2 regions of the Streptomyces spinoverrucosus genome follow, and region 1 is predicted to be linked to the other one. Evidence: riboswitches for the same ligand, from Rfam matches in the RefSeq annotation. Region 1 holds a riboswitch; the other holds the start of a gene.
The links. A riboswitch is a leader RNA that binds a small molecule or an ion and turns the genes downstream of it on or off. The one in region 1 is predicted to bind S-adenosylmethionine.
Positions count from the first base shown of each region.

Region 2: another riboswitch for S-adenosylmethionine. It lies ahead of I2W78_RS30015 (aminotransferase class V-fold PLP-dependent enzyme); the one in region 1 lies ahead of thrC (threonine synthase).

Region 1 is NZ_JADPZX010000001.1:4,757,408-4,767,930, forward strand. Features, by position in the region: gene otsB (trehalose-phosphatase) at 1-553, shown strand, start outside; gene I2W78_RS21635 (alpha,alpha-trehalose-phosphate synthase (UDP-forming)) at 538-1,938, opposite strand; gene I2W78_RS21640 (glucosyl-3-phosphoglycerate synthase) at 2,012-2,956, opposite strand; SAM riboswitch class I at 3,129-3,284, shown strand; gene thrC (threonine synthase) at 3,303-4,592, shown strand; gene I2W78_RS21650 (MoaD/ThiS family protein) at 4,712-4,987, shown strand; gene I2W78_RS21655 (cold-shock protein) at 5,427-5,630, shown strand; gene groL (chaperonin GroEL) at 5,937-7,559, shown strand; gene I2W78_RS21665 (NADH:flavin oxidoreductase) at 7,774-8,904, shown strand; gene I2W78_RS21670 (MFS transporter) at 9,051-10,523, shown strand, end outside.
Region 2 is NZ_JADPZX010000001.1:6,609,970-6,620,492, forward strand. Features, by position in the region: gene I2W78_RS30005 (IS701 family transposase) at 1-688, opposite strand, end outside; gene I2W78_RS41215 (protein kinase domain-containing protein) at 741-2,924, opposite strand; gene I2W78_RS30015 (aminotransferase class V-fold PLP-dependent enzyme) at 2,992-4,353, opposite strand; SAM riboswitch class IV at 4,486-4,602, opposite strand; gene I2W78_RS30020 (IS701 family transposase) at 4,993-6,222, opposite strand; gene I2W78_RS30025 (Lrp/AsnC family transcriptional regulator) at 6,279-6,560, opposite strand; gene I2W78_RS30030 (rhomboid family intramembrane serine protease) at 6,557-7,291, opposite strand; gene I2W78_RS30035 (hypothetical protein) at 7,477-7,716, shown strand; gene I2W78_RS30040 (NYN domain-containing protein) at 7,752-9,101, shown strand; gene I2W78_RS30045 (C40 family peptidase) at 9,342-10,376, shown strand.

The DNA of each region.
Region 1 (10,523 bases):
CGGTCACTACGGCGCCGAACGCTGGGACGCCGTCAGCGGCGAGGTCAGCGCCCCCGCCCCGCACCCCGGCGTGGCGGCCGTGCGCGAGGAACTGCCGGGACTGCTCGACCGCGTCGGCGCCGGGCCGGGCGCGTGGATCGAGGACAAGAGCCGTGCGATCGCCGTCCACACCCGCCGTGCCGGCGACCCGCAGGCCGCGTTCGAGGCCCTCCGCGAACCCCTCTCCGACCTCGCCGGCCGCCACGGCCTGATCGTCGAGCCCGGCCGCATGGTCCTGGAACTGCGCCCGCCGGGCATGGACAAGGGCATGGCCCTCCTGGAATACGTCCGGGAACTCGGCGCCGAATCCGTCCTCTACGCCGGCGACGACCTCGGCGACCTGCCCGCCTACGCGGCCGTCGACAGGCTCCGCGCCGACGGCACCCCGGGCCTGCTGGTGTGCAGCGGCAGCGACGAGGTGACCGAGCTGCGCAACCGCGCGGACGTGGTGGTCGACGGCCCGGAGGCGGTCGTGGGACTGCTCGCGGGACTCGCGGCTCAGCTGGCGGGCTGATCGCGCAGGGCGTTCAGCTGGTCCAGGAACCACCGGGCCGGGGGGAGCGCGGTGGCGGACGCTGCCAGGCGCTTGGTGCGCTCGGCGCGTTCCCCGGCCCGCATCGACAGTGCCTCATGCAGGGCGTCGGCCGTGCCCCCGATGTCGTACGGGTTCACCCCGATGGCGTCCTCGCCCAGCTCCTCGTACGCGCCCGCCTCCCGGGACAGCACCAGCGCGCAGCCCTCGTCGGACACGACCGGCACCTCCTTGGCGACCAGGTTCATGCCGTCCCGGATCGGGTTCACCAACGCCACGTCCGCGAGCCGGTAGGCGGCCAGGGAGCGGGCGAAGTCGTCCTTCACATGCAGCACCACCGGCGTCCAGCCCGGTGTCCCGTACCGCTCGTTGATCTCCTCGGCCACCCGCCGCACCTCGGCCGTGTAGTCGCGGTACACGGCGAGGTCCTGCCGCGAGGGGTAGGCGAAGGCGACGTGCACGACCCGCTCGCGCCACTCGGGGCGGTCGTCGAGGAGCTGCCGGTAGGCCAGCAGCCCGCGCACGATGTTCTTCGACAGCTCGGTCCGGTCGACGCGGACGATCGCCTTGCGCCCCTCGCCGATCTCCGCCCGCAGCGCGGCCATCCGCTCCTCGACGTCGGCCTCGTGCGAGCGCTTGCGCAGGAAGTCGGCGTCGGCACCGAGCCCGTGCACCCCGACCCGCGTGTCCCCGAGCCCGCCGGCGAACGCCTCGCAGCACGCCGTGAAGGCATTCGCCCACCGATGGGTGAGGAACCCGAGCCGGTCCGCGCCCAGCATGCCCCTCAGCACCTGCCCGGCGACCTCGTCCGGCAGCATCCGGAAGTACTCCGGCGGCGCCCACGGCGTGTGCGAGAAGTGGCCGATCCGCACGTCCGCCCGCAGCTCACGGAGCATCCCCGGCACCAGCGTCAGGTGGTAGTCCTGCACCAGCACCGCCGCCCCCTCGGCGGCCTCGGCCGCCAGCGCCTCGGCGAACGCCCGGTTGTACGCCTCGTACGAGGCCCACTGCCGCCGGAACTCCGCGTCGAACACCGGCTCCAGCGGCGTCTGGTACAGCATGTGGTGCACGAACCACAGCACCGAGTTGGCGACCCCGTTGTACGCGTCCGCGTGCACGTCGGCCGGAATGTCCAGCATCCGCACACCGGACTCACCGACCCCGCGCCGCACCGCCTCGCGGTCACCGTCACCGAGCGCCGAGCACACCCACAGCGCACCGGCGTCCGGACCGATCGCGGACAGGCCGGAGACGAGCCCGCCGCCACCGCGTTTGGCGTGCAGCGAGCCGTCGTCGCGCACCTCGTACGACACCGGGCCACGGTTGGAGGCCACCAGTACCTGCGCAGGACCGTACGTCGAAGCCATACGCCTCAACCTAGCCCTCCGTGGATCCGCTCAAACGTACGGTTCGAGCCCGGCGCGCGGCTGTATACAACGGTCAGGCCACCTTCCGGGCCGCGTACTCCGCGATCTCCACCATCGGCGGCCGCTCCTCCGTGTCCACGGAGTACGTCCTTGGCTCGAACCCGTCCTCCACCCGCTCGAACTGGGTGAGAGACGGCCGGACCATATGGCCCCGGGCCAGCCGCAGCTGAGCCGTGCGGTAGATCGCCGCCGCCATCCGGCCGAGCGCCTGCCCGTCCTGATGCCGGTGCTTGCGCACCCCGACGTCCACCTGGGCGAGGGCGTTGAGGCCGACCAGATGCAGGGAATCCACCAGCATGCCCAGCTCCACCCCGTACCCGACCGGGAACGGCAGCTGCTCCAGCAGCGAGCGCCGGGCCGCGTACTCCCCGCCGAGCGGCTGGACGAAACCGGCCAGCTGCGGCCAGTGCAGGTTCAGCAGCGGGCGGGCCATCAGCTCGGTCACCCGGCCGCCCTGCCCGGCAGCGCCACCCAGGGGACGGTCGTACATCCCCTTGACGAGGTCGACCTCCGGGTCGGTGAGCAGGGGGCCGACGATGCCCGTGACGAAGTCCGAGGAGAACTCCTTCAGGTCCGCGTCGATGAAGCAGATGATGTCGCCGCGCGTGACGAGCAGTGAGCGCCACAGCACCTCGCCCTTGCCGGGCACGGCCGGGATCCGCGGGAGTATCTCGTCGCGGTGCACCACCCGGGCGCCCGCCGCGGCGGCCACCTCGGAGGTGCGGTCGGTGGACCCGGAGTCGACCACGACGATCTCGTCGACCAGCGGGACCTGCTCCACGAGGTCGCGCCGGATCACGGCGACGATGTCGCCGACGGTCTGCTCCTCGTTGAGCGCGGGCAGCACGACACTGATCGACTGGCCCGTGCCGCGCTTCGCGGCCAGGATCTTGTGGAGCGGGCGATCGGCCAGCGACCAGGAGCGGGTGCTCAGCCAGCGCTCGACTTCTTCCAGCACGGTCGGCGGCTCCTTAGCGTTCTCTCGGCGAGCGGGACGTGGTCTGTGATCCATCTCGCGGTTCGGACGACTATCTCAACTGTCCTGGCCTTCGGTTACAGTCTTGAACAACGCTGATGACCATCGCATGTCGGGGGTCGTTCGCGCCCACAACCGCATAACAACCACATACAGCTCATCCAGAGGGGCAGAGGGATACGGCCCGTTGAAGCCCCGGCAACCCTCCAGTCGGTTCTCGTAGATCGTTTCCGATCGTTCCGCGAGGCTCCCGGCTAGGGAAGGTGCCAATTCCGTCTCACGGCGAGATGCGTCGTGAGGAAGATGAGGAGAAAGGGCCTCGCCTCACATGGCTGTGCAGACTGTCGCAAGCAGCACCAGCAATCCCACCGTCGACCTCGGTCCCGCCGCGGCGCTCTCCTGCCGCGAATGCGGCCACCGCGTCCCGCTCGGCCCGGTCTTCGCGTGCGAGGAGTGTTTCGGCCCGCTGGAGATCGCGTACGACTTCTCCGCGTACGACGCCGAGGAGCTCCGTCGGCGCATCGAGGCGGGCCCGTCGAACATCTGGCGTTACGCGCCCCTGCTGCCCGTCCCCGCCGACGTGGCCGACAAGCCGAACCTGAACCCCGGTTGGACCAAGCTGGTCCAGGCCGACAACCTCGCCCGTGAACTCGGCGTCGAGCCCGGCAAGCTGTTCGCCAAGGACGACTCCGGCAACCCGACCCACTCCTTCAAGGACCGCGTGGTCGCCCAGGCCCTGGAGGCCGCGCGCGCCTTCGGCTTCACCACGCTCTCCTGCTCCTCCACCGGCAACCTCGCGGGTGCCGTCGGCGCCGCCGCCGCCCGGGCGGGCTTCCGCTCCTGCGTGTTCATCCCGCACGACCTGGAGCAGGGCAAGGTCGTCATGGCCGCGGTCTACGGCGGCGAGCTCGTCGGCATCGAGGGCAACTACGACGACGTGAACCGCTTCTGCTCCGAGCTGATCGGCGACCCGGCCGGCGAGGGCTGGGGCTTCGTCAACGTCAACCTGCGGCCGTACTACGCGGAGGGGTCCAAGACCCTGGCGTACGAGATCTGCGAGCAGCTCGGCTGGCGGCTGCCCGACCAGATCGTGGTGCCGATCGCGTCCGGCTCCCAGCTGACGAAGATCGACAAGGGGTTGCAGGAGCTGATCAAGCTCGGGCTCGTGGAGGACAAGCCGTACAAGATCTTCGGGGCGCAGGCGGAGGGCTGCTCGCCGGTGTCGACCGCGTTCAAGGCGGGGCACGACGTGGTGCGGCCACAGAAGCCGAACACCATCGCCAAGTCGCTGGCCATCGGCAACCCGGCCGACGGTCCCTACGTCCTCGACATCGCGCGCCGCACGGGTGGCTTCGTGGAGGACGTGACGGACGAGCAGGTCGTGGACGCGATCAAGGTGCTGGCGCGGACCGAGGGGATCTTTGCGGAGACCGCGGGTGGGGTGACCGTCGGGGTTACGCGCAAGCTGGTCGAGGGCGGGGTGCTGGATCCGTCGCTGACGACCGTGGTGCTGAACACCGGGGATGGTCTGAAGACGCTGGACGCGGTGGCCGGTACGGGTCTGACGGCCACCATTCGCCCGAGCCTTGAGTCGTTCCGTGAGGCTGGGCTCGCGTAAGAGAGCTTTGTACTTCGTCTGCGGGCCGGTTGGGGCTGGTCGCGCCCACGCGGCGGTAGCCGCATATTCAGCACAGCCCCGCGCCCCTAGGTAAGTCACCTGACCGGAGGTCACAAGTTATGAGCGTTACCGTCCGCATCCCTACCATCCTGCGCACCTACACGGGTGGCCAGGCCGAGGTGTCCGCCGAGGGGACGACCCTCGCGGAGGTCATCGCCGACCTGGAGAAGAACCACACCGGTATCGGCGCCCGTGTCCTGGACGACCAGGGCAAGCTGCGGCGGTTTGTCAACGTGTACGTCAACGACGATGACGTCCGTTTCGAGCAGGGGCTGGAGACGGCCACCCCGGACGGTGCCGGTGTGTCGATCATTCCGGCGGTGGCCGGCGGCTGAACCGCCCGCGCGTTACCGTGAGTAACGCGAGTTACTCATTGTTCATCGAATTGCCCCCTCCGTGAGAGAAGCGGAGGGGGCAATTCAGTGTGGTTGAGCGCGGTAGAGTTGGGGAACGCGTTGCGGATCGACATGCCGGACGCATATGAGTTCCGGCTCCGATGCGATGAGAAGTAGCCAAAGTATGTGGCTCTTTTGCGTCTTTCATTCCTTTTATGGGGCCCGACTTGCCCTGAATTCGGGTGAATTCTCCATAAATTACCGACCGCCCGCGCCCAGATTTCTCGTCCGATTGACCTGTTGCAGACGGCAGTTGGACAGATACATTCAGCCGCGGTCGACGCGTTCCGGCGCACGCCCCCAACAAATGGGGGGTGAGGTCTGACCCGGATCCGCGAAGTGTGGATCTGTGCAAGGGCCAGTAATAGGGGAGTTAGGCATGGCTCAGGGCACCGTCAAGTGGTTCAACGCGGAGAAGGGGTACGGCTTCATCGCGGTCGACGGTGGTGCGGACGTCTTCGTCCACTACAGCGCGATCCAGATGGACGGCTACCGGACCCTCGAAGAGGGCCAGCGGGTCGAGTTCGAGATCTCGCAGGGCCAGAAGGGCCCGCAGGCCGACATGGTTCGCGTCACCGCTTAAGCGCGCGACCACCGTATGTGACGTTCTGTTCGAAGGGCCCGCACCTCTCCGGGGTGCGGGCCCTTCGGCGTGTACGCGACGAGGCCCTCGCCCGTCCCGCGTCGGATCCCGGGAGCCGCTTGCACTCGGCAGGGGCGAGTGCTAATCATTGGCGTTAGCACTCTGAAGGTGAGAGTGACAAAGATGGACCGGGTCGGTGAGGCCGCAGGCCGGGTGGGGCAAGGAACCACAGGCAGGCGAGCCGTCCGTCGCGGGCGCGGGCGCGGTCCGAAGTAATCACCCCCAGTCCTGGGAGGACCACTTCACATGGCCAAGATCATCGCGTTCGACGAGGAGGCGCGGCGGGGCCTCGAGCGCGGCATGAACCAGCTCGCGGACGCCGTCAAGGTGACCCTCGGCCCCAAGGGCCGCAACGTCGTCCTTGAGAAGAAGTGGGGCGCCCCCACGATCACCAACGACGGTGTCTCCATCGCCAAGGAGATCGAGCTGGAGGACCCGTACGAGAAGATCGGCGCCGAGCTGGTCAAGGAAGTCGCCAAGAAGACGGACGACGTCGCCGGTGACGGTACGACCACCGCGACCGTTCTCGCCCAGGCGCTCGTCCGCGAGGGCCTGCGCAACGTCGCCGCCGGCGCCAACCCGATGGCCCTGAAGCGCGGTATCGAGAAGGCCGTCGAGGCCGTCTCCGGTGCGCTGCTCGACCAGGCCAAGGAGGTCGAGACCAAGGAGCAGATCGCCTCCACGGCCTCCATCTCCGCCGCCGACACCCAGATCGGCGAGCTGATCGCCGAGGCCATGGACAAGGTCGGCAAGGAAGGCGTCATCACCGTCGAGGAGTCCCAGACCTTCGGTCTGGAGCTGGAGCTCACCGAGGGTATGCGCTTCGACAAGGGCTACATCTCGGCGTACTTCGCCACCGACATGGAGCGCATGGAGGCGGCCCTCGAGGACCCGTACATCCTCATCGCCAACTCCAAGATCTCCAACGTCAAGGACCTGCTCCCGCTCCTGGAGAAGGTCATGCAGTCGGGCAAGCCGCTGCTGATCATCGCCGAGGACGTCGAGGGCGAGGCCCTGTCGACACTGGTCGTCAACAAGATCCGCGGCACCTTCAAGTCCGTCGCCGTCAAGGCCCCGGGCTTCGGTGACCGCCGCAAGGCCATGCTCGGCGACATCGCCATCCTCACGGGCGGCGAGGTCATCTCCGAGGAGGTCGGCCTCAAGCTGGAGAACGCGACCCTGGACCTCCTGGGCCGCGCCCGCAAGGTCGTCATCACCAAGGACGAGACCACCATCGTCGACGGCGCCGGCTCCGCCGACCAGGTCGCGGGCCGCGTGAACCAGATCCGCGCCGAGATCGAGAACAGCGACTCGGACTACGACCGCGAGAAGCTCCAGGAGCGTCTGGCGAAGCTGGCCGGCGGCGTGGCCGTCATCAAGGCCGGTGCCGCCACCGAGGTCGAGCTCAAGGAGCGCAAGCACCGCATCGAGGACGCCGTTCGCAACGCGAAGGCGGCCGTCGAGGAGGGCATCGTCGCCGGTGGTGGCGTGGCCCTGCTCCAGGCCTCCCAGGTGTTCGAGAAGCTGGAGCTGGAGGGTGACGAGGCGACCGGCGCCCAGGCCGTGAAGCTCGCGCTCGAGGCTCCGCTGAAGCAGATCGCCGTCAACGCCGGCCTCGAGGGCGGCGTCGTGGTCGAGAAGGTTCGCGGCCTGACCCCGGGCCACGGCCTGAACGCCGCGACCGGCGAGTACGTCGACCTGGTCAAGGAAGGCATCATCGACCCGGCGAAGGTGACCCGCTCTGCCCTGCAGAACGCCGCCTCCATCGCCGCGCTCTTCCTCACCACCGAGGCCGTCATCGCCGACAAGCCGGAGAAGGCCGCGGCCCCGGCCGGCGGCGGCATGCCGGGCGGTGACATGGACTTCTGATCCTCCCGAGGATCGGATCCGTCCGTAAGTACCGAGGGCGGCACTCCCTGGAGACAGGGGGTGCCGCCCTCGGGCGTGTCCGGGATCACATCGGAGACGGGAGGGGGGCGGAATGCGGTGGCCGATGAAGCAGTTAATGCTGTGGAAGTATGCGCATGCATTAATTCGCAAGTGTGTGCCCACCGTTTGTCGGCCATTTCCGAGGAGCCCCCACGTGACCGTCACCGCGTCCTCCGACCTCTCCCGAGCAGCCCAGGTTCTGTCCCGGCCCTTCAACGTGGGCGGGCTCACCGTCCCGAACCGGATCGTGATGGCGCCGATGACCCGCCAGTTCTCCCCGGGTGGCATCCCGGGCGCGGACGTGGCGTCGTACTACTCCCGTCGCGCCGGCGCGGGCGTCGGTCTGATCGTCACCGAGGGCACCTACGTCGGCCACGAGTCGGCCGGGGAGAGCGACGCCATCCCGCGGTTCCACGGTGCGGAGCAGTTGGCCGGGTGGGCGAAGGTCGTCGAGGAGGTGCACGCGGCGGGCGGGAAGATCGTGCCGCAGCTGTGGCACATCGGCATGGTGCGCAAGCAGGGCGCCCCGCCCGTCGCCGAGGCCCCGGCGGTCGGCCCGTCCGGGCTGCGGCTGGACGGTACCGAGGGCACCGGCAAGGCGATGACCCAGCAGGACCTGGACGACGTCGTCGCCGCCTTCGCCGAGGCGGCCGCGGCGGCCGAGCGGATCGGCTTCGACGGGGTCGAGCTGCACGGCGCCCACGGCTACCTCATCGACCAGTTCCTGTGGGCCGGCACCAACCGCCGTACGGACGCCTACGGCGGTGACCCGGTGGCCCGTACCAAGTTCGCGGCGGAGATCGTGGCGGCGGTACGCGCGGCGGTCTCGCCGGAGTTCCCGGTCATCTTCCGCTACTCGCAGTGGAAGCAGGAGGCCTACGACGCGAGGCTCGCCGAGACCCCGGAGGAGCTGGAGGCGATCCTCGCCCCGCTCGCGGCGGCCGGTGTCGACGCCTTCCACGCCTCGACGCGTCGCTACTGGCTGCCGGAGTTCGAGGGCTCGGACCTCAACCTCGCGGGCTGGACCAAGAAGCTCACCGGCAAGGCCGCCATCACGGTCGGGTCCGTGGGTCTGGACGGGGAGTTCCTCAAGGCGTTCCAGGGCGAGGGTGCCGGTGTGGGCAGCATCGACAACCTGCTGGACCGGCTGGAGCGCGACGAGTTCGACCTGGTGGCCGTGGGGCGGGCGCTGCTGCAGGACCCGCAGTGGGCGGCGAAGGTGCTGGCGGGCCGGTTCGAGGAGCTGGCGCCGTACGACGTGGCGTCGCTGAGGTCGCTGAGCTGAGTCCCGGCGCGCGCGAGTGAAGAGGCGGTGTCCGGATCCGGGCACCGCCTCTTCGCATGCCGCTCGACCCGGCTTTCTTGAGTAAGTCAATCAACTGGCTTAAGGTTGCCTGAGTCAAGCACTTGCTCATGCGACGGAGGCCACCCATGTCCGACACCCCTGCCCGACCCGCCTCGGCAGGATCAGCCCCGCCGAGGTCGAACGCCGTGGTGGCGGTGCTGGCCTTCGCGGGGATCGTCGTATCCCTGATGCAGACCCTGGTCATCCCGATCGTCCCGGAGCTGCCCCGGCTGCTGAACGCCTCCTCGTCCAACACCGCCTGGGCCGTCACGGCCACGCTGCTCGCCGCCGCCGTCGCCACGCCCGTCATGGGCCGGCTCGGCGACATGTACGGCAAGCGCCGGATGCTGCTGGTCAGCGTGGTGATGCTGGTGGCGGGCTCGGTCACGGCCGCCCTCAGCGACTCGCTCACCCCGATGATCGTCGGCCGGGTACTCCAGGGCCTGGCGGCGGGCGTGATCCCGCTCGGCATCAGCATCATGCGCGACGAACTCCCCGCCGAGCGCCTCGGCTCCGCCACCGCCCTGATGAGCGCGTCCCTCGGCGTCGGCGGCGCCCTCGGCCTGCCCGCCGCCGCGCTGATCGCCGACAACTTCGACTGGCACGTCCTGTTCTGGACCTCGGCCGCTCTGGGCGTCGTAGCCGGTGTTCTGGTCCTCACCCTGGTGCCCGAGTCGCAGGTGCGCACCGGCGGCCGCTTCGACCTGGTCGGCGGCGTCGGCATGGCGGCCGGCCTGGTCTGCCTGCTGCTCGGCATCTCCAAGGGCGCCGACTGGGGCTGGACCAGCGGCACCACGCTCGGCCTGTTCGGCGTGGCCGTCGTGGTCCTGCTCGTCTGGGGCTGGTGGGAACTGCGCGTCGGGCAGCCGCTGGTGGACCTGCGCGCCACGGCCCGCCGCCAGGTCCTGGTCACCAACCTCGCCTCGGTGGCCGTCGGCTTCGCGATGTTCGCGATGTCCCTGGTGATCCCGCAGATGCTGCAACTGCCGTCGGAGACGGGCTACGGCCTCGGCCAGTCGATGCTCGCGGCGGGCCTGGTCATGGCCCCGTCCGGCCTGGTCATGATGGCCACGGCACCGGTGTCCGCGGCGGTCTCCAAGGCGAAGGGTCCCAAGGTCACCCTGATGATCGGCGCCCTGATCGTCGCGGCGGGCTACGCGCTGAACATCATGCTGATGGACCAGGTCTGGCACTTCGTCCTGGTCTCCTGCGTCATCGGCGCCGGCGTCGGCTTCACGTACGGCTCGATGCCCGCGCTCATCATGAGCGCCGTACCCGCGTCGGAGACGGCCGCGGCGAACAGCCTCAACACGCTGATGCGTTCCATCGGTACGTCGGTGGCGAGCGCGGTGGCGGGCGTGATCCTGGCCCAGCTGACGACGCGGTTCGGCGCTTTCTCGCTGCCCTCGCAGGACGGCTTCCGTACGGTCCTGGCGGTGGGCGCGGGCGCCGCGCTGCTCGCCTTCGTGGTGGCGTCGTTCCTGCCGCGCCAGAACGCCGCCGGTCAGGCGCCCGGGTCGGCACTCCCGGCGGAGCCCGAGCCGATCCCGGCATCCGCG
Region 2 (10,523 bases), 1.9 Mb from region 1:
GCCGCGCGATCTCCTTCGGGTCGACGGCCATGACGTAGGTCCAGGCGCGTTCCTCCAGTGCGAGCCGGAAGGAGACGCTGCGGCCATAGCCGGCATCGGCCACGATCACCGGCACCGCCAATCCCTGCCCGGCCAGCCGGTCCAACAGGCCCAGAGCCAGGTGCGTCTTGGAGACATGCCCGACCTCCACGGGTATCCCAGCGCGCTGCCGCCGACCATCGTCGTGCGCCCACTCCTGGGGCAGGAACAGCTCCCACTCCAACGGGCACGATGCTGTGTCGGTGGCCGCGTGGACGCTGACCGCGACCTGGCAGTTCGCCCGCTTGCCCAGCGCTCCGCAGTACTGCCGGGCCACCCCGACCGACGCCGTGCCGCACTTGGGAAACGACACATCGTCGACCACCCACACCTCAGGGCGGATCGCCTCGCACAACCGCTGGGCGATCCGCCGCCGCACCGGCAGCGGGTCCCACGGCGACTGGTTCACGAACTGCTGCAGGGCCTGCATGTTGCCGTCCGGCAGCCGCTCGGCCATCGGCTGGATCGACTTCCGCCGGCCGTCCAGCATCAGACCCCGCAGATAACAATCGCCCCACCGCCGCTGATCCCGCCGCGGCAACGACCCCAAGACATCGGCAACGAACTCTGCTAACTCACCGCGGAGCCGTTCCACTTCCCCCAGCTTCACACCACGAAGATGCCCACCACCAGGCGAGATCACTCGACGTAACGAAGCACTACTAGCCCCTGAAGTTGACCGCCGCGAGTCCCTTGGCGGACGGGACGTAGACGCGGGTGCCGCGGACGACGGGGCTCAGCCGGCGCTCGCCGGGGTCGCCGACGGTGACCCTCCAGATCAGGGCGCCGTCCGCGCCCACGGCGCGCAGCTCACTGCCGGAGCGGAGCAGAACGGCGTCGGCGGCGGGCGTCGGGTCCGAGTGGCAGGGGCCGTACGTCCACATCCGGGCGCCGTCCTCCAGTGAGCTCGCCACCAGCGTGGTGCCGACCTTGGCGAGGGCCAGCGAGCCGAAGGTGACGGCGGACGAGTAGATGCCGCCGCCCTGGCCCTCCCGCTGCCACACGCGCTTCCCGTCGGTCGTGATGCCGTACAGGATGTTCGCCTCGTTGTTCGTGCTCGCCACGACCATGCCCCGGGTGACGGAGACGCCCGGCCGCGCCACGTCGCTGTCCAGCTCGGCCTGCCAGGTCAGGGCCCCGGTGCCGGCGTCGAGGGCGTACAGGTGGTTGTCGTAGCTGCCCACGTACACCGTCCCGTCGGCCACCACGGGGGCCACGTCCGGCGACCCCGTGAGGGTCCGTGTCCAGGCCGGAGTGCCGTCGGCGGCGTAGGCGCGCACGCCCCCGGTGCCCGCGTCCCCGTACCCGACGAGCACCAGGCCGTCCCAGGTGACCGCGGGCATCTCGAAACCGCGGGGCGGCAGATCCCTGGTCCACAGATGGTCGCCGTCATGGCTGACCGCCGCGAGCCGCTCCGAGCCGGGCGCATCGGCGGTGAGGGCGCAGAAGACGCCCTCCGCGGTGACCGCCGGGGGCGTCGCCGCCATCCCGTCGAAGTCCGTCTTCCAGCGCTGGGTGCCGTCCGAATTGATCGCCCACAGCGTGCCGTCCTCGCCGGCGGCGTAGACGACGTCGTCGTTCGGCGCGAGTGCCACGCACGGGCCGGCCCCGGCGGCGTAGAACAGGGGCCCGGTCTCGAACTGCCAGGCGACCGAGGCCTTCGCGGCGGACGCGCCGGTGTCCGAGGCGGGCGTGCCGGAAGGGGAGCGACTGGCGCCGCCGCCCGCGTCGCGCTCCCGGGTCAGGAGGACCCCGCCCACCCCCACACCGGCCACCAGGAGCCCTCCCCCGGCCGTGAGCAGGCGGCGCCGCGACAGACCCCGGCCGGAGGGCGCGTCCTGCCGCACCTCGGCGGCCGGCCGGGCCTCGGAGAGCACCGTGGGCGGGGCGAGGTACTCCACCCGGCTCCGCTCCGGGCCGGAGTCCCGGTCCGCGACCCAGCGCTCGCCGTCCTCGGCACGCTCCGGGCCCGCGTCCTGGGCGCGCTCCGGGGCGAAGGGCAGCCAGCCCGGCCGGGTGCTGTCCCGCAGCGAGCGGCCGGTGTGCCCGGCCTCCGCGACCAGGGCCTGCGGCGTGGGCCGCTCCTCGGGCTCCGCCCGCAGGCACGACTCGACCAGCGGCAGCACCCGCTTCGGCACCTGGGACAGATCGAAGTCCCGGGTCAGGATCCGCAGCAGGATCACCGAGTCCTGGCCCTCCCCGAAGGGCTCCCGGCCGCTCGCCGCGTAGGCGAGGACCGCGCCCAGTGAGAAGACGTCGCTGGCCGGGCCCACCTCGGCGCCGTTGCGGATCTGCTCCGGCGAGACATAGCCGACCGAGCCGACGATCGTCCCGGTCCGGGTCAGCGAGGTCGCCTCCAGGGCCCGGACGATCCCGAAGTCGATGACCCGGGGGCCGTCCTGCGCGAGCAGGATGTTGGACGGCTTCAGGTCGCGGTGGACCATCCCCTTGCCGTGGATGGCGCCCAGCGCCTCGCCGAGCGCCGCCGCGAGGACGAGCACCGCGTCCTCGGGGAGCGGCCCGTGGTCCAGCACGGCGTCCCGCAGGTTGGGTCCGTCGACGAACTCCGTCGCCATCCACGGCCGTTCGGCCTCTGTGTCGGCGTCGACGACCCGGGCGGTGTACGTCCCCGCACCGCCGACGGTCTGCGCGGCCCGCACCTCCTGACGGAACCGGGCGCGGAAGGTGCGGTCCTCCGCGTGTTCGGCCCGCACCACTTTCACGGCCAGCCGAAGTCCGCCACGGCCCTCGGCGAGATACACCTCGCCCATGCCGCCGGCACCGAGTCGGCCCCGGACCTCGTAGGGCCCGACCCGCCGAGGATCCGTGTCCCGCAGCGCCTGCACCCCGTGTTCCCCCTGTCCCGCGTACGGCTGCCGAGGGGAGCGTATACGCCGTGCCCGGGTCAGCGGCTCACACGGCGGGGACGCAACGCCCGTCCACAGTGCGGTAGTTCCACTTCGCGCCGTCGCGCACCAGTTCCCGCACCGCCCCGACGAACCGCTCGACATGCTCGTCCGGCGTGCCCGCCCCGAAGCTCACCCGGATCGCGTTGAGCGACTTCTCCCCGGGAGCCGCCTCGGGGGCGCCGCACTCGCCCTGGGTCTGCGGATCGCTGCCGAGCAGGGTGCGCACGAGGGGGTGGGCGCAGAAGAGGCCGTCGCGGACGCCGATGCCGTACTCGGCGGAGAGCGCGGCGGCGAAGTGGGAGCTGTTCCAGCCGTCGACGACGAAGGAGAGCACACCGACGCGGGGGGCGTCGTCGCCGAACAGGGACAGGATCCGGACCTCGGGGACCTCGGCGAGGCCGTCCTTCACCTTGTCGATCAGGTGCTGCTCACGGGCGACCAGCGTGTCGAAGCCGGCCTCGGTGAGGGCCTTGCAGGCCGACGCGACGGCGTAGGCGCCGATGACGTTCGGGGAGCCCGCCTCGTGCCGGGCGGCGCTGTCGTGCCACTCCACGTCCACGCCGCCGTCCGCCCGCCGGGCGACCTTGCGGCTGGCGCCGCCGCCCGCGAGGTACGGCTCGGCCGCGCGCAGCCAGTCGGCGCGGCCGGCGAGGACGCCGGAGCCGAAGGGGGCGTACAGCTTGTGCCCGGAGAAGGCGACCCAGTCGACGTCCAACTCCCGTACGGACACCGGGTGGTGGGGTGCGAGCTGGGCGGCGTCCAGCACGATGCGGGCGCCGTGCGCGTGCGCGGCCGCGGCGAGCTCCCGCACGGGCCACAGCTCGCCGGTGACGTTGGAGGCGCCGGTGACGCAGACGAGGGCCGGGCCGTGGGGGTCGCGGTCGGCGAGCGCGCGCTCCAGGGTCCGCACGGCCTGCTGCGGGGTGCGCGGCGCGTCGAGGTAGGTGACGTGGGCGTCCCGCCAGGGCAGCAGGGAGGCGTGGTGCTCGGTCTCGAAGACGAAGACCTGGCAGCCGGCCGGGAGGGCGGCGGCGAGCAGGTTGAGCGAGTCGGTGGTGGACCGGGTGAAGACCACCTGGTCGTCTGCGCGGCAGTCGAGGAACTCGGCGACGGTCCTGCGGGAGTTCTCGAACAGGTCGGTGGAGAGCTGGGAGAGGTAGCCGGCGCCGCGGTGGACGCTGCCGTAGTACGGCGCGTAGGCCGCCACGTCGTCCCACACCCGCTGGAGGGCGGGGGCGCTGGCCGCGTAGTCGAGGGCGGCGTAGCTGACTTCGCCCCCGGTGACGAGCGGGACGGTGACATCCCGCCCCAGAACGGGCAGCGGGGCACAAACGGACTGATCGGCGGCAGCGGTGAAGACGGACATGGCGGAACTCCCGTGAGAGACAGAGAGAAAAGAGAGAAAAAAGGGGTGTGCGGAGGCGGGGCTCGGCGGCCCTATCGCATTCGCTTGCTCACGGAAGGCTCCTCGACGACCAGGACCCCTGGTTTCGCGAGGGGTCCGCGCTTGCCGTAGACCTCGCTGCCTACGGCCTGGTCTTCACCCGGGGCACCCCGCCACGGACGGAGGGTTGCCGGACAGTCGGCCGGGGCCGAATGACTGTCGCTCATGACCTGAACAGGAACGTACGTGAACTGATCGGCGCCCCGCAACCCGAGTCCGGATCGCGGGACGCACGCCACACTCCGTGCGGACAGGGCCTGTCCGGCGGATCAGGTCGCAGGAAATCGGCGGTGATTCATGGACGCGGGTGACAGGGGGCTGGTGCGTCGAGCTGCAAGGCGGAGGAGGGCGGCGACGCGGAGCGTCGGCAACCGACGACAACGCCGCAGATCGGCGTGCCAGACCCCGCGTCTGCGGCCTGATCGGCCGGACAGGCCCTAGTAGTGCTTCGTTAGGTTCTGGCTCTGCTTCGGGGTGTGGTGAGGGGGCGGCCGCAGGTGGTGCAGGTGCCGGTCCAGCACCTCAGCAGGTCCTGAAGGGCACCAAGGACCTGGTAGAGGGTCAGGCCGGCGCTTGGGCTTTTGGGTCGAGCCGCCTGAGGGTGAGGAAGGCCTGGGCGGCGGTGACGAGGGTGACGTGGTGGTGCCAGCCGCGCCAGGTGCGGCCTTCGAAGTGGTCCAGGCCCAGGCCGTGTTTGAGTTCGCGGTAGTCGTGCTCGATCCGCCAGCGCATCTTGGCCCACCGCACCAGGTCGGCGATCGGAGTGGTGGCGGGCAGGTTGGTCATCCAGTAGCCGGTCGGCTCGTCGGCTTCTTCGGGCCGTTCGACCAGCAGGGTCCGCAGCGGCAGCACACCGTCCCACCGGCTGCGTCCCCCGGCCTGTTCCTGGGCGGTGCGGCAGGCCTCCTTGCCCGAGGGCCGCACCGGAAGCACCGCGAAGTGCGAGGTCATCGCCCCCTTGCTGCCCTGCCTCCAGGTGACCTCCTCGAACACGGCGGTTTCATCAACGAGGCCGGGCAACGGGCAGGGCTTCTCGCGGTAGCGGGGCAGGGTCGGTGGTCCCAGCCCGCCATAAGCCGGCTGATACGGCTCGGCGTCGGCAGGCCGCGCGATCTCCTTCGGGTCGACGGCCATGACGTAGGTCCAGGCGCGTTCCTCCAGTGCGAGCCGGAAGGAGACGCTGCGGCCATAGCCGGCATCGGCCACGATCACCGGCACCGCCAATCCCTGCCCGGCCAGCCGGTCCAACAGGCCCAGAGCCAGGTGCGTCTTGGAGACATGCCCGACCTCCACGGGTATCCCAGCGCGCTGCCGCCGACCATCGTCGTGCGCCCACTCCTGGGGCAGGAACAGCTCCCACTCCAACGGGCACGATGCTGTGTCGGTGGCCGCGTGGACGCTGACCGCGACCTGGCAGTTCGCCCGCTTGCCCAGCGCTCCGCAGTACTGCCGGGCCACCCCGACCGACGCCGTGCCGCACTTGGGAAACGACACATCGTCGACCACCCACACCTCAGGGCGGATCGCCTCGCACAACCGCTGGGCGATCCGCCGCCGCACCGGCAGCGGGTCCCACGGCGACTGGTTCACGAACTGCTGCAGGGCCTGCATGTTGCCGTCCGGCAGCCGCTCGGCCATCGGCTGGATCGACTTCCGCCGGCCGTCCAGCATCAGACCCCGCAGATAACAATCGCCCCACCGCCGCTGATCCCGCCGCGGCAACGACCCCAAGACATCGGCAACGAACTCTGCTAACTCACCGCGGAGCCGTTCCACTTCCCCCAGCTTCACACCACGAAGATGCCCACCACCAGGCGAGATCACTCGACGTAACGAAGCACTACTAGCTAGTTGTCCAGCCCGATCGCGAACGCCGCCTCCAGGTCGTGCTGGGAGTACGTCCGGAACGCCACGTGTGTGTCCGTCGCCTCCACGCCGGGGATCTTGCTGATGCTGCCGGGGATGACGTCGGCGAGGTCGTCGTGCCGCTTCACCCGGACCATGGCGATCAGGTCGTAGGTGCCGGTGACGGAGAAGACCTCGCTGACGGAGTCCAGCGCGGCGATCTGCTCGGCGATCTCGGGGATCCGGTCCACGCTGGTCTTGATCAGGACGATCGCGGTGATCACGGCTGGTTCTCTCCCTCGGGGGCCGGAGCTGGGGCGGCCTTCACTTTAGTCGCACGGCCGTACCGCGCCCACGCGTAGGCGAAGCCCAGCCCGAAGCCCACCAGGTGGGCCAGATACGCCACCCCCGGCCCGCTGGACGCCTGCCGCGCCGCCAGCCACTGCAGGGCCACCCAGAAGGGCAGCACCACCCACGCCGGGAAGCGCAGCGGCAGGAAGAACAGGAACGGCAGGAGGCTGGTCACCCGGGCCCGGGGAAAGAGGTACAGGAAGGCGCCGAGCACCGCCGAGATCGCGCCCGACGCGCCGACCAGGGACTGCTCGGAGTCGGCGTTGGCCGCCGCGTACCCCAGCAGCGCGAGGTAGCCGCAGCCGACGTAGAAGAGGGTGAACTCGACGCGGCCCATCCGTTCCTCGGTCATCGCCCCGAAGACATGGAGGAAGAGCATGTTGCCGAGCAGGTGGACCCAGCTGCCGTGCACGAAGAGGGCCGTGGCCGGGGTGAGGGCGGCCCGGGGGGATCCCTCGAACAGTTCTGCGGGTACCACCCCCCAGTGGCGGAAGTACGCCCGCTGTACGGCGAGCGGCTCGTCGCCGGAGCCGTACACCGGACTGAGCCCCGAGGCCGGGCCGGCCAGGAAGATCAGGCAGCACACGGCGATCAGTGTGAACATCACCGGCGCCTGCGGTCGGCGGACCGCCCGGCGGCCCACCGTGCTCCAGAGGCTGATCATGGACACAGAGCATGACGTAAGCGGACGCAACCGCACAGACTGCCTCGCCGCCCGGGACGGACGGGCGTCGAGGACCCGCCAGGCCGTAGGGTTACGAGCCACACGCTCCAGGGAAGCTGGGCGCATCACGACGTATCACCGAGAAACGACGCATCACCGAAACTAGAAGGAAAGAAACAGCCACGATGACGGTTCCCCTGCCGACCGACACCACGCGGTGGCGCTGCACCCTCTGCGGCAATCTGACGCGCTTCGACGTGACGCGCTCCTCGAAGGTCGTCGAGTACGTCCACCTCGACCTCGCCGGTGAGCCGAGGGTCGAGGAGCGTGAGGTGGTCAGTGAGACCATCGAGTCGGTGCGGTGCCGGTGGTGCAACGCCGTGGATCAGGTGGAACTCGTGGACAGGCCGGGCGCCGGCTCCTGACAGGGACCGGCCCCGCAGGGGTATTGGGGTGACGGATGGTGGAGACCGCAGGCGGGGGGCCGGGCGACGGCGCCGCTGAGGTGCTCGACCGTCCGCTGCCCGAAGGAGTGCGCCGCAAGGTCGTGCAGATCGTCTCCGACGGTTTCGGTGGGCTGACGATGGCCGAACTGCCCGCCCAGCTGCGGCAGTACGCGCGGTTCGCCCCGAATCGCCGGGCCAAGTTCGCCGGTAACGCGATGGCCGCGGCGGTGGAGACCGACCCGCTGTTCCGGCAGCGCATCGGGGAGAAGTTCCGCGAGGCCCAGCCCGATCTGGCCGGTGCCCTCGACGCCGGATCGCCGCCGCCGGCCGCGGATCCGCTGGACGTGGCCGCCGCCGCGTATGTGCTGCGCCCCATCGGCTGGGTGAAACTGGTCGCCGCCGCCGGCGAGGAGGCCCAGCGGGCCGACGCCGAGCGCGCCGACGAGGAGAGCCGCGCCGAACTGGAGCGGCTGCGTACCGAACTCGCCGCCGCCCGCGACCACACCCGCGCCGAGACGGAGCGGCTGCGCGCCGAGCTGGACGGCGCCCGCAAGGAAGCCGAATCGCTTCACCGCAAGCTGCGGGCCGCGCTCAGCGACGTCAAGCGCGGCGAGGCGGCGCTGCGCAAGGTGCAGGCCGAGATCGAGGCCGTACGCGCCGAGGGCCAGGCCCAGGTGTCCGTGGCCGAGAGCGAGGCGCGGCGGCTGAAGGCGCGGCTGGGGGAGGCGGAGGCCGCCCTGGAGGCCACTCGCCGGGCCGCGCGCGAGGGCCGCAGCGTCGAGGACATGCGGGTACGGCTGCTGCTCGACACCGTGCTGGACGCGGCGCAGGGGCTGCGCCGGGAACTGGCGCTGCCGCCGGTCTCCGTACGCCCCGCCGAGACCGTGGACGCGGTCGAACCGGGACGAATGACCCCGAAGGACATCGCCGCGCGGGCGTTGTCCGAGAACGACCCCGCGATCCTCGACCAGCTCCTCGCGCTGCCGCAGGCCCATCTGGTCGTCGACGGCTACAACGTCACCAAGACCGGCTATCCCCAAATGCCGCTGGAGAAGCAGCGGTTGAGGCTGCTCGGGCAGCTCTCGCAGCTCGCCGCGCAGTCCGGCGCCGAGGTGACCTGTGTCTTCGACGGGGCCGAACTGGCCGCGCCGGTGCTGCTGGCCCCGCCCCGCGGAGTGCGGGTGCTGTTCTCCAAGCCCGGCGTCACCGCCGACGAGTTGATCCGCCAGCTGGTGCGCGCCGAGCCGCCCGGGCGTCCGGTCATCGTCGTCTCGACCGACCGTGAGGTGGCCGACGGGGTGGCCCGCGCGGGGGCGCGGCCGGTGGCGTCGGCGGTGTTGCTCAAGCGCCTCTCGCGCAGCTGACGTACGCCCCATGCGCCACCTACGTCCCAACCGTGCAATGTGCCCGGAGAATGCCCGAATTGACGGAACCGTCACGCAACGTAGCGTCAACACGCATCACTGCACGTGAGTTGTAGGTAAAGGATGCGCTCGGTCACCGAGATTTTTCACGTGAGGATTTGATCTGATCACAACTGGGTCACTAGGGTCTGGCCTCGAACCTCCGATCGGGTGATCACTCACAAGAAGGAGATTGCCCCCGTGGCGTCCCACCGTCGACCCAAGCAGCCCAGTCGCACACGCGTGACCGTGCTGACCACCGCAGCCGCCGCTGCCGTCGCCCTCAGCTCGCAGGCCGCCAACGCCGCGCCGAGCGAGAAGCCGAGCAAGGACGAGGTCAAGGCCAAGGTCGACAAGCTCTACGAGGAAGCCGAGCAGGCCACCGAGAAGTACAACGGGGCCAAGGAGAAGCAGGAGAAGCTCCAGAAGGAGATCTCCACCATCCAGGACAACGTCGCCCGCGGCCAGGAAGAGGTCAACGAGCTGCGCGACGGCCTCGGTTCGATGGCCAGCGCCCAGTACCGCTCGGGCGGCATCGACCCCGCCCTGCAGCTCTTCCTCTCCGCCGATCCGGACGACTACCTCGACAAGGCCTCCACGCTCGACCAGTTGAGCGCTCAGCAGGTCGAGGCGCTGAAGAAGATCCAGGAAAAGCAGCGCGAACTCGCCCAGGAGCGCGCCGAGGCCTCCGACAAGCTCAAGGACCTCGCCACCACCCGCACCGAACTGGGCAAGAAGAAGAGCGAGGTGCAGGGCAAGCTCGCCGAGGCGCAGAAGCTGCTCAACTCCCTCACCGCGGCGGAGAAGGCGGCCCTGGCGGCCGAGGAGGAGCGCGCCAGCCGCGCCAGCGAGCGCACCGCCCTCGGCGGCTCCAACGCCCCCGCCACCGGCCGCGCGTCCTCGGCCTACGGCGCGGCGCAGAGCAAGATCGGCTCGCCCTACGTCTACGGCGCCTCCGGCCCGTCCTCCTTCGACTGCTCGGGCCTCACCTCCTGGGCCTTCGCCCAGGCCGGCATCCAGATCCCGCGCACCTCGCAGGCGCAGGCCAACGCCGGCACCCGGATCTACTCGCAGAGCGACCTCCAGGTCGGCGACCTGGTCATCTTCTACGGCGACCTGCACCACGTCGGCTTCTACGCGGGCAACGGCCAGGTGCTGCACGCCCCGCGCTCCGGCACGGTCGTCCGCTACGAGTCGATCAACAACATGCCGTACCAGTTCGGCGTCCGGATCTGAGAGCCGTAGGCGCTCCCCGAGATCAACGGACCGTGCCGCCCGTTCGGGCGAATTACGGAACCGGGCTGTGACCCCACACCCCGCCAATGACCTGCGTCAGCGGCGGGGTGTCACGTTGAGTGCCCGCCGAGCTCTTTGGCCGTTGCC